2 regions of the Agrobacterium sp. GW821-FHT02D03 genome follow, and region 2 is predicted to be linked to the other one. Evidence: riboswitches for the same ligand, from Rfam matches in the RefSeq annotation. Region 2 holds a riboswitch; the other holds the start of a gene.
What was found. A riboswitch is a leader RNA that binds a small molecule or an ion and turns the genes downstream of it on or off. The one in region 2 is predicted to bind cobalamin.
Positions count from the first base shown of each region.

Region 1: it holds a riboswitch for cobalamin, as region 2 does, so the genes downstream of both, bluB (5,6-dimethylbenzimidazole synthase) here and AC07U5_RS15390 (ABC transporter substrate-binding protein) in region 2, are expected to answer to the same signal.

Region 1 is NZ_JBWKVN010000001.1:1,812,984-1,817,696, forward strand. Features, by position in the region: gene AC07U5_RS08495 (EamA family transporter) at 1-209, opposite strand, end outside; gene AC07U5_RS08500 (LysE family translocator) at 252-887, opposite strand; gene bluB (5,6-dimethylbenzimidazole synthase) at 994-1,680, opposite strand; cobalamin riboswitch at 1,873-2,052, opposite strand; gene AC07U5_RS08510 (TolB family protein) at 2,086-2,916, opposite strand; gene AC07U5_RS08515 (NAD+ synthase) at 2,955-4,634, opposite strand.
Region 2 is NZ_JBWKVN010000002.1:418,906-423,618, forward strand. Features, by position in the region: gene AC07U5_RS15380 (ABC transporter ATP-binding protein) at 1-349, opposite strand, end outside; gene AC07U5_RS15385 (FecCD family ABC transporter permease) at 346-1,365, opposite strand; gene AC07U5_RS15390 (ABC transporter substrate-binding protein) at 1,370-2,395, opposite strand; cobalamin riboswitch at 2,592-2,812, opposite strand; gene AC07U5_RS15395 (glucose/quinate/shikimate family membrane-bound PQQ-dependent dehydrogenase) at 2,948-4,713, opposite strand, start outside.

The DNA of each region.
Region 1 (4,713 bases), on a different contig from region 2:
CAGCCCATGACCATGCCGTAGACGACCATGTGCTTCCAAGGAACCTTCGGGCGCGGCAGAAAGAAGATGAGCGGCACGGCTGCGAAGAGGTAGCGCAAGGCTGTGAGAAACAGCGGCGGCATATCCATGACGCCGACCTTGATCACCACGAAGTTGAAGCCCCAGAGGAAGACGGTGACCAAGGCAAGAAGGATGTGCGGCACTGACATTGGTATATTCCAGAACTCGGCGCCGCACGGATTGGCGACGGTTTAGGCGACGGCTTTCTTCCAGCCCGCCGCGAGCAGTCCGGCACCAATCAATAGTCCGCCACCGGTGCGATTGACGACGCGCTGGACGGAGGGCTTGCGGATGGTGTTGCGGGCCGCACTTGCCAGCAACCCATAAAGAGCGGCGTTGCAAGTCGCAAGCACTAGAAAAGTAACTTCGAAAATAAGCACCTGCGGCCAGAACGGCAGGGTCGGCACCAGGAACTGCGGCAGGAAGGCAACGAAGAAGATGATGCTCTTAGGGTTCAGTGCCGTGACGATATAGGTGTGGAGGAAGATCTTTAGTGGACGCTCACGACCCGTCACGTCACCCTCGCCTTCAGCCGACGTGCCGACAGGCGCGCGCCAGAGCTTGATGCCGAGATAGATCAGATAGGCAGCGCCCACCCACTTCAAGACCGTGAAGAGAGCGGCGGAGGTCGCGAGCAGTGCACCAAGACCCAGCATGGACGCCGTCATGGCGGTAAAGTCGCCAAGCGCTACACCGGCAACGGTGGCGCTACTTGCCTTGCGTCCGTGACCAAGCGCGTAAGAAATGACCAGCAAGATCGTTGGTCCGGGAATGGCGAGCATGATGGCAGATGCGGCAACGAAGGCCAGCCAGTTTTCAATCGGCATAATATGATCCCCTCTCAAAATGAGAGTGAACTAAGCCACCGGCCATGAGGACTGGCAAGTGGATTTTTGGGCGCCGGGAAAGCAAGCTGCGCGCGGCGGAACCTGCCTATTTCTCGCCCCACCGGTCTTTGAAAATCAGTTCGTCCAGCGGCAAACGCTGACGCCAGCCCTTCACCGCTAACTCAGGCTCGGCATAGAGTTCCGAGACATAGCCGACGCAGAGCCACGCGACGATTTCGATGTGCTCAGGGATACCAAGGATTTTTCGAATATCGTCGTCATGGAAGATGCTGACCCAACCGACGCCGACCCCTTCGGCGCGTGCCGCAAGCCAGAGGTTCTGCACGGCGCACACGGTGGAGTAGACATCCATGCGCGGATTGTGCGTTCGCCCCAGCACGACATCGCCACCTCTTGTGGGATCGCAGGTGACGCAGATGGAGAGCGGCGCCTTCCGGATGCCCTCCAGCTTGAGGCTTCGGTAGAGCGACTGCTTATCGTCGGGAAACATCAAGGCCGCTTCCTCATTGGCGCGACTGAAAGCCTGCCACACGGCATTTTTGATGTCTGCATCGCTGACGAGAGTAAAATTCCATGGCTGCATGAAACCCACCGAGGGGGCGGAGTGGGCGGCGGAAAGCAGCTTGTTGATCAGTTCATCAGAAAGCGGATCGGATAAAAACTCGTTGCGGACATCACGGCGGGTCTCGATGGCGCGGTAGACCGCAGCCTTTTCGTGCCTGGCAAATTCATAGGCCGGCACCGGTCCGGGTCCATTATCATCAGGTCGCATCGTCAATCCCCAACAATGTAGAAAGACCACGAGTGCGCCTTAGAGCGCCGTGCGTCCTATTGGACGCACAAAGGACGCTCTATCTTCTTTGATCTACGCATCGTGCTTTCCGAAAATCGATTTCGATTTTCGGGCCGATGCTGTAGGCAGGGCACAAACGCTCTTCCTAACAACCTCCCGCCGTCCGCGCGGACTGGTCTATCGTGTCAGGCCGGTCTTCTGACTTGGCTTCGTCTGCCCGTTGCCGCCTTCCCGATTGCTCAGTGGCTTATGGCAACAGGCATCCGCCTCACAGCGTTGGGCACGTTGCGGTCTCGCACCGCATTCCCGATTCTCCTGCCAAAGGCAGGCACCTGACGACGTTGCGTATGGGCAATTGCCGATCGGAAGGCAAGCGCGCTACGTCTATCCAACCGGAAAATATCGCACATAGGCGAATTCATCACCGTCCGGTGACCAGTTGGGTGAGTTCATCGTTCCCTGCCCGCCAAAGAGATCGAAGAGCGTTTCGACGTTGCCACCATCCGGGTCCATCAGCCGCACGCGAACATCGAGATCACGCGGGTGGTCGAAGACGTCGCCGTCATAGGAAATGAAAACGACCTTGTCTCCCTTGGGAGATGGATGCGGAAACCAGTCGCCATATGGGCTATCGGTGATCCGCTCAACGCCCGATCCATCCGGTCTCACCCGCCAGATCTGCATCTGTCCTGTGCGGCTGGAGTTGAAGTAGATCCACTGACCATCGGGCGAATAATCCGGACCGTCGTTTCGCCCCTCGCCATGGGTCAGACGTGTTTCGGTGCCGGTTTCGATGTCCATGGCATAGATATCGAAAACCTGATCCCTGATCCCGCAATAGGCAAAGCTTTTGCCATCCGGCGCCCAACCATGCCAGTAGGACGGCAGGTTCCGCGTCATCAGTTTCGGCGTGCCGCCGACGGATGGAAGAAGATAGATCGCGCTCTTGCCAAACTCGACCTTGTCGGAAATGGCATAAAGAGAACCGTCGGGCGAGATGCCGTGGTCGTTGTTGCACTGAACCGCGAAGCCGGTGTCTACCTTATCGACCTCGATGTCTCCAGTAAGGGGCAGGCGGTAGAGGACGCCATCGCTGTTGAGCAGCAGATATTGCCCATCTGGAGACCAGTTCGGCGCTTCGAACAGTTTCTCGGTCTGCCAGACGATCCGATTTTCACGGGTACGGATATTGAATATCTCGACTGAACTTCGCATCGTTCCTCCCGCTGCGATTGCCCACCGACCCGTCGGACCTACCTGTCGCGGAATCGATTGGTAATAGGATACCTGCGATCGCGACCGAAGTTCTTCTTGGTAATCTTCACGCCAGGTGCAGACTGCCGGCGCTTATATTCGGCCAAGTACAACAGATGCTCGATGCGATGAACCGTTGCAACGTCGTGACCGCGCGCCACGATTTCGTCGACGGACATTTCCTGTTCCACCAGGCACTCGAGAATATCGTCGAGAACCGGATAGGGTGGCAGCGAGTCCTGGTCGGTCTGATTGGGCCGCAATTCCGCGGATGGGGCCTTGGAAATGATGTTGGCGGGGATGACTTCGCCCGAAGGCCCAAGCGCGCCGGGCGGCACGTGGGCGTTGCGCCATCTGGAGATGGCATAGACCTGCATCTTGTAGAGGTCCTTGATGGGGTTGAAGCCGCCATTCATATCGCCATAGAGCGTGGCATAGCCGACGGACATTTCCGACTTGTTGCCGGTGGTTACCACCATCGAACCAAACTTGTTGGAAACGCCCATCAGGATCGTGCCGCGCGCACGGCTCTGCAGGTTTTCCTCGGTGATGCCCTCTTCCGTTCCTTCGAACAGATCCGACAGCGCCGTCATGAAGCCATCGACAGGTTCGGCAATCGGAACGATGTCATAACGGCAGCCGAGCGCCCTGGCGCAATCGGCGGCGTCCTTCAGCGATTCTTCCGAGGTATAGCGGTAGGGCAGCATGATGCAGCGCACCCGCTCCTCGCCCAGCGCATCAACCGCGATTGCTGCGCAGATGGCCGAGTCGATGCCGCCGGAAAGGCCGAGAACGACGCTCTTGAAGCCATTCTTGTTGACGTAGTCGCGGAAGCCCAGCATGCAGGCCCGGTAATCGGCCTCCTCGCCTTCGGGAATATGGGAAACCGGACCATGGCTGCAGTGCCAGCCATTCTCCGTGCGTTTCCAGTCCGTGACCGCCAACGTTGCTTCGAACTGGCTCATCTGGAAGGCCAGCGTCTTGTCGGCATTGAAACCGAAGCTCGCGCCGTCGAACACCAGTTCATCCTGGCCGCCGAGTTGGTTGACAAAGACCAGAGGCAGGCCACTTTCAATGACCTGGCGGAGGGCGACCTGATGACGGACATCGACCTTGCCGCGATAATAGGGCGAGCCATTGGGCACCAGCAAAATTTCGGCGCCGGCCTCGGCCAGCGTCTCGCACACGCCGAAATCGTTCCAGATTTCTTCGCAAATCGGAATGCCGATGCGAATGCCCCTAAAATTATAGGGGCCGGAGATAGAGCCTTCGCTAAAGACGCGCTTTTCGTCGAACTCGCCGTAATTCGGCAGGTCCACCTTGTCGCGCAACGCGACGATCTTACCGCCATCGAGCAGAGCTACCGAATTGTGCCTGCCCTTTTCGCCCTGGCGCGGGAAGCCGATAACGACGCCCGGCCCGCCATCCGCGGTCTCCGCGGCCAACTCCTCCACTGCCTTGAGGCAGGACTTCAAAAATGCCGGTTTCAACACCAGATCTTCTGGCGGGTAGCCGGAGATGAAAAGCTCCGTCAGCAGAAGAAGATCGGCGCCTTGCGCTGCCGCATCGGCTCTTGCCTCGCGCGCTTTGGCAAGGTTGCCTGCGACATCGCCGACGGTCGGGTTGAATTGTCCAACCGCAATCCGGAACGTGTGGGGAATGGTCTGTGCTGTGCTCATGCCTTCCTCAATATCGTGCCGGCTCTTACAGTGCAACGCGCCGCATAAATTGTTTCAAAACAATGGCCAGTCAAGAAGG
Region 2 (4,713 bases):
CATCATCTTGAGGAGTCCATGGAGACAGGGCACCCTTATGCGGAATGCGGCCAAGCTCCACCGCCTGGCGAGCATTGATGCGCTCCTGCGTCTCCGCCTGCTGCTCGACAAGCGCGATCTGGCGCGCCACATCACGGCGCTGAAGCTGGTTCAACGACTTGCCATCCAGCAAGACTTCGCCGGAGCGCGGTTTTCTCAGGCCAGAGAGCATGGCCATGAGGCTCGTCTTGCCCGACCCGTTGGGTCCGACGATGCCAAGAAACTCGCCGGCAGAAAGATCGAGGCTGATGTTCTTGACGATATCGACGCCGCCCGTCGCCCAGCTTAGGTTGCGCGCTGACAGCATCATGCCGCCCTCCTTCGCTGCGAGAGGATGAGCGCAAAAGCCGGCGCACCAAAGAGTGCGGTAATCACACCAATCGGTAGGACTTGGCCAGCGATGATGGTGCGGGAGAGAATATCGGCAGCGATCATGAAGATGGCGCCGATCAGCGCGGCGGCCGGCAACAGGCGTCCGTGACGAACACCGACAACAAGACGGGCTGCATGGGGAATGACGAGACCGATAAAGCCGATCGATCCGACAATGCTGACCATCACCGCCGTCATCAAGGCAGACGTGCCCGTAAGCACGACATAGACGCGGCGCACGGGGATGCCAAGAGAGGCTGCCGACTCCGCTCCGAAGGTAAAGGCGTCCAGGGCGCGGGCATGCCAGAGGCAGACGATAAGACCGAACATGGCTATGGGAAGGGCAAGCGAGACATCCGTCCAGCGAACGCCGGACAGATTGCCGAGCAGCCAGAACATGATGCCGCGCGCCTGTTCCGCATTGGCGGCCTTGGTGACAATGAATGAGGTAAGCGCGTTGAACAATTGCGAACCGGCAACGCCAGCGAGGATGATTGCACTGTTACCCCGCCCTGCCCTCAGCGCCAGCAGGCTGACAAGCGCAAAAGCTACGAGCGCACCAAGAAATGCACCGAGCGGCAGTGTCAGCATGCCCGCGCCGAAGCCAAGGAGCGCGACGCTGACCGCGCCAGTCGACGCTCCAGCGGAGATGCCGAGAATATAGGGGTCGGCCAGAGGATTGCGCAGCAGCGATTGCAGCACGACACCGGAGACGGCAAGCGCTGCCCCGCAACAGGCGGCAACCACGGCGCGGCTCAAACGATAGTTCCAGATGATCCCCTCATCGATGGCATCCAGTGGGTATCCGGCGTGCCAGAGGCGATTGGCGACGGTCTTGGCGACAACCTCCATCGGAATGGAGGTTTCGCCAATCGAGGCGCCCAGCCAAAGCGCCACCAGAAGACACCCGGCTGCAATGACGGCAGCGCGGGTGTAAAGAAAGGGAACGGACATCCTCTTACTTCGCTAGGCCAAGTTGGACGATCTGGTCGGCCAGGACCTCGATGCCGTCGATGGTCCGGATCGTCGGGTTCATCGCCTGCGCATCCATGACGACGATATGGTTGTCCTTCACCGCTGGCATCAGGCTTGTGACGGGATCATCTTTCAGGAATTTCAGCTTCACGGCGATATCGTCGGCTGGAAACCGGCGGCGGTCCATTTTGCCCGCGACGATGATCGTGGGGTTGGACTTGGCGATGGTTTCCCAACCGACGGTCGGCCATTCCTCATCACTGTCGATGACATTCTTGATGCCGAGCGCCGACATGATGTAGCCGGGAGCACCATTCTTGCCCGCCACGTAAGGATCGATATCCAGTTCGGCGCTGGAGAACCAGAAGACAGCCGAGAGCTTACCATTCACGGATGCGATCTTCTGACGCGCAGCACCCTCGCGGGCCTTCAGGTCGGCGATGAGCTTCTCACCTCGATCCTGCACGTTGAAGATTTGCGCGAGTTCAGCAATTTCCTGATAGATCTGGTCCATGGTGAAGACCGAATGTCTGACACCATCGCCGCCGCCCGAATTGTCCTTACCCGTGCAATCGGCAGGCGACGTGTAAACCGGGATACCAAGCTCTTCAAATTGCTCAGGCTTTGCCACAATGCCTTCCGGACCGACATGCCATTGAAACTGAGCGGTTACGAGGTCCGGCTTTTTGGCAACCACACTCTCGAAACTCGGATCATTGTCCGCGAGGCGCTCGACCGTGGCGTTGGCCTCTTCGTATCCCTTGATAACCGGGCCGATCCAGACGGCCGTACCGACAACCTTGTCGGCCAGTCCGAGCAGATAGAGAATTTCCGTGGTGCTCTGACCAAGAGAAACGGTGCGCTGTGGAGCATGCGTGAAGGTGACGTCCCTGCCGCAATTTTTCAGCGTCAAGGGGTAGGTCGTTTCCGCAGCCTCTGCCGTTTTCGGCACGATCGAGAGCGCAGTGAGTGCAGCGGCCAGAAACGCGCCGGTGAAATGAAATGTCATGGTCCGATAATCCCCGAAATCGTCGACGTTGCCGACAAGCAAGACGCCGTCATGTGAGCGCGAATGAAACACTCATTCGACAGCCACGGGAGTGAGACGATCGAGAACGAGGGAAAAAGACAGATGGATGTGAGCGCTGAAGGGCGCAAATAACAATCATGACGTCTCCTGTTCAGGGCATCCCCGCCCGTGACATTGGAATGAACTTATGACGGCAGGTCTCCTGGCTCACGGATGATCGTCTTGCCCGCCTTCCCACGATAATTCGCAGTGGCCTGACGCAGGTGAATGCGCCACGAGTGCTCGACAATCCGCTTACAGTTGCGGGGGCAGCCACGGCATTGGAGATATCCCCTCACCGTGTTCCCTATTATTCCTCACGATCACTCGCTTGGAACCGTCGCCAGCCAGATAGACCTATTTGATCTCGTCCGTCAAGCAAGTCTATGTAATGTTATTACATATCAAAAACAAGTGGATCATTGTGCTGAGAATAAACAAAATGGCCGGAACGAAGTCCCGGCCATCAAGGGTTTTAGCGAAATGATCTGGTTATGGGAGCGTGTAGGCGATGACATAATCACCCGGCTTCGTCCCCACCGAACCGTGGCCGCCTGCAACCATCACGACATATTGCTTGCCGTCGTCGAGAGCGTAGGTCATGGGCGTGGCCTGCCCACCTGCGGGAAGGCGTGCTTCCCAAAGCTGCTTGCCGCTCGTCAGATCGTAAGCGCGCAGATAATCGTCCACCGCTGCGCCAAGGAAAGCGACGCCACCTTTGGTGATCATCGGACCGCCGATACCCGGCACACCGACCTTGAAGGGAAGTGGCAGCGGCGTCATGTCGTAAACGGTGCCGTTCTTGTGCTTATAGGCAACCTTGCCGGTTCTGAGATCGGCACCGGCGACATAACCCCATGGCGGCGCCTGGCAGGGAATGCCGATCGGGCTCAGGAACGGGCCCATCAGCACGCCATAGGGTGCACCATCATTGCGGTTCAAACCCTGCTCGCTGCCCTTCTCATCCTGACCTCGCGGGGGGATCTGGTCGCGCGGAACGAGCTGTGAGGTGAAGGCGAGATAGGTCGGCATGCCGAACATGACCTGGCGTTCGGGATCGACTGCGACACTGCCCCAGTTGAAGGTGCCAAAATTGCCAGGATAGATGATCGATCCATTCAGCGATGGCGGCGTGTAACGACCTTCGTAGTTCAGCTGATGGAACTTGATGCGGCAGGCGAGCTGATCGAACAGCGAGACACCCCACATGTTCTTTTCCTGCAGCGGTTCCGGCTTGAAGGTCAAGGCAGATGTGGGCTGCGTCGGCGCGGAGAAATCCTCGGGGATTGCCCCACCGGGTGCCGGCTCTTCGGTCACCGGCAGGATTGGCTCACCCGTCCGACGGTCCAGCACATAGATATCACCCTGCTTGGTCGGGCCAACGAGAGCGGGAACAGATTGACCATCCGGCTTGGTGATATCGAGCAGCACCGGCTGGGCCGGCACATCCATATCCCAGAGATCGTGATGCACCGTCTGCCGGACCCAGCGGTCCTGCCCGGTGTTTACGTCGAGTGCCACGATCGACGAGGAGTACTTCTCTACATTCTCGCTCCGACCCATTCCGAGCTGGTCAGGAACTTGATTTCCCAAAGGGATGTAGACGAGTCCAAGCGCTTCATCGACGCTGAATACGGACCAGCTGTTGGGAGAGTTGGTCGTATAGGTCTGACCCGGCGGAAGCGGTTGGGTCTGGGTAGGGTTTCCGGAATCCCAGTTCCATAGCAGCTCTCCGCTGTTCACATCGAAGGCGCGAATGACGCCCGACTGTTCCTGGGTGGAGTAGTTGTCATTGACTGCGCCGCCGACGATGATCTTGTTGCCGGCAATGGCGGGCGGCGATGTGGAGTAGTAGTAGCCAGCCGGATTGTACTTCATACCGACTTCGAGGTGGAGAACACCCTGATCGGCGAAAGACGTGCAAACCTTGCCGCTTTCGGCGTCGAGCGCGATCAGACGAGCATCGGATGTTGGGAGATAAACGCGGGCGGCGCATTGCGAACCGGCCTGAGCGGCTGGATCGGCATAGTAAGTCACGCCGCGGCATGTCTGGTGCTGGCGATTGGGATTCAGGCCGACATTCGGATCATATTTCCACTTTTCCTTGCCGGTCGCCGCATCGATGGCGATCGCCCAATTGTGCGGGGTGCAGAGGAAGAGTGTCTTGCCAACCTTCAGCGGCGTGACCTGATACGTCGTTTCGCCAACATCGTCGGGAAGCTTGACGTCGCCGGTTTGATAACGCCAGACCTCCTTCA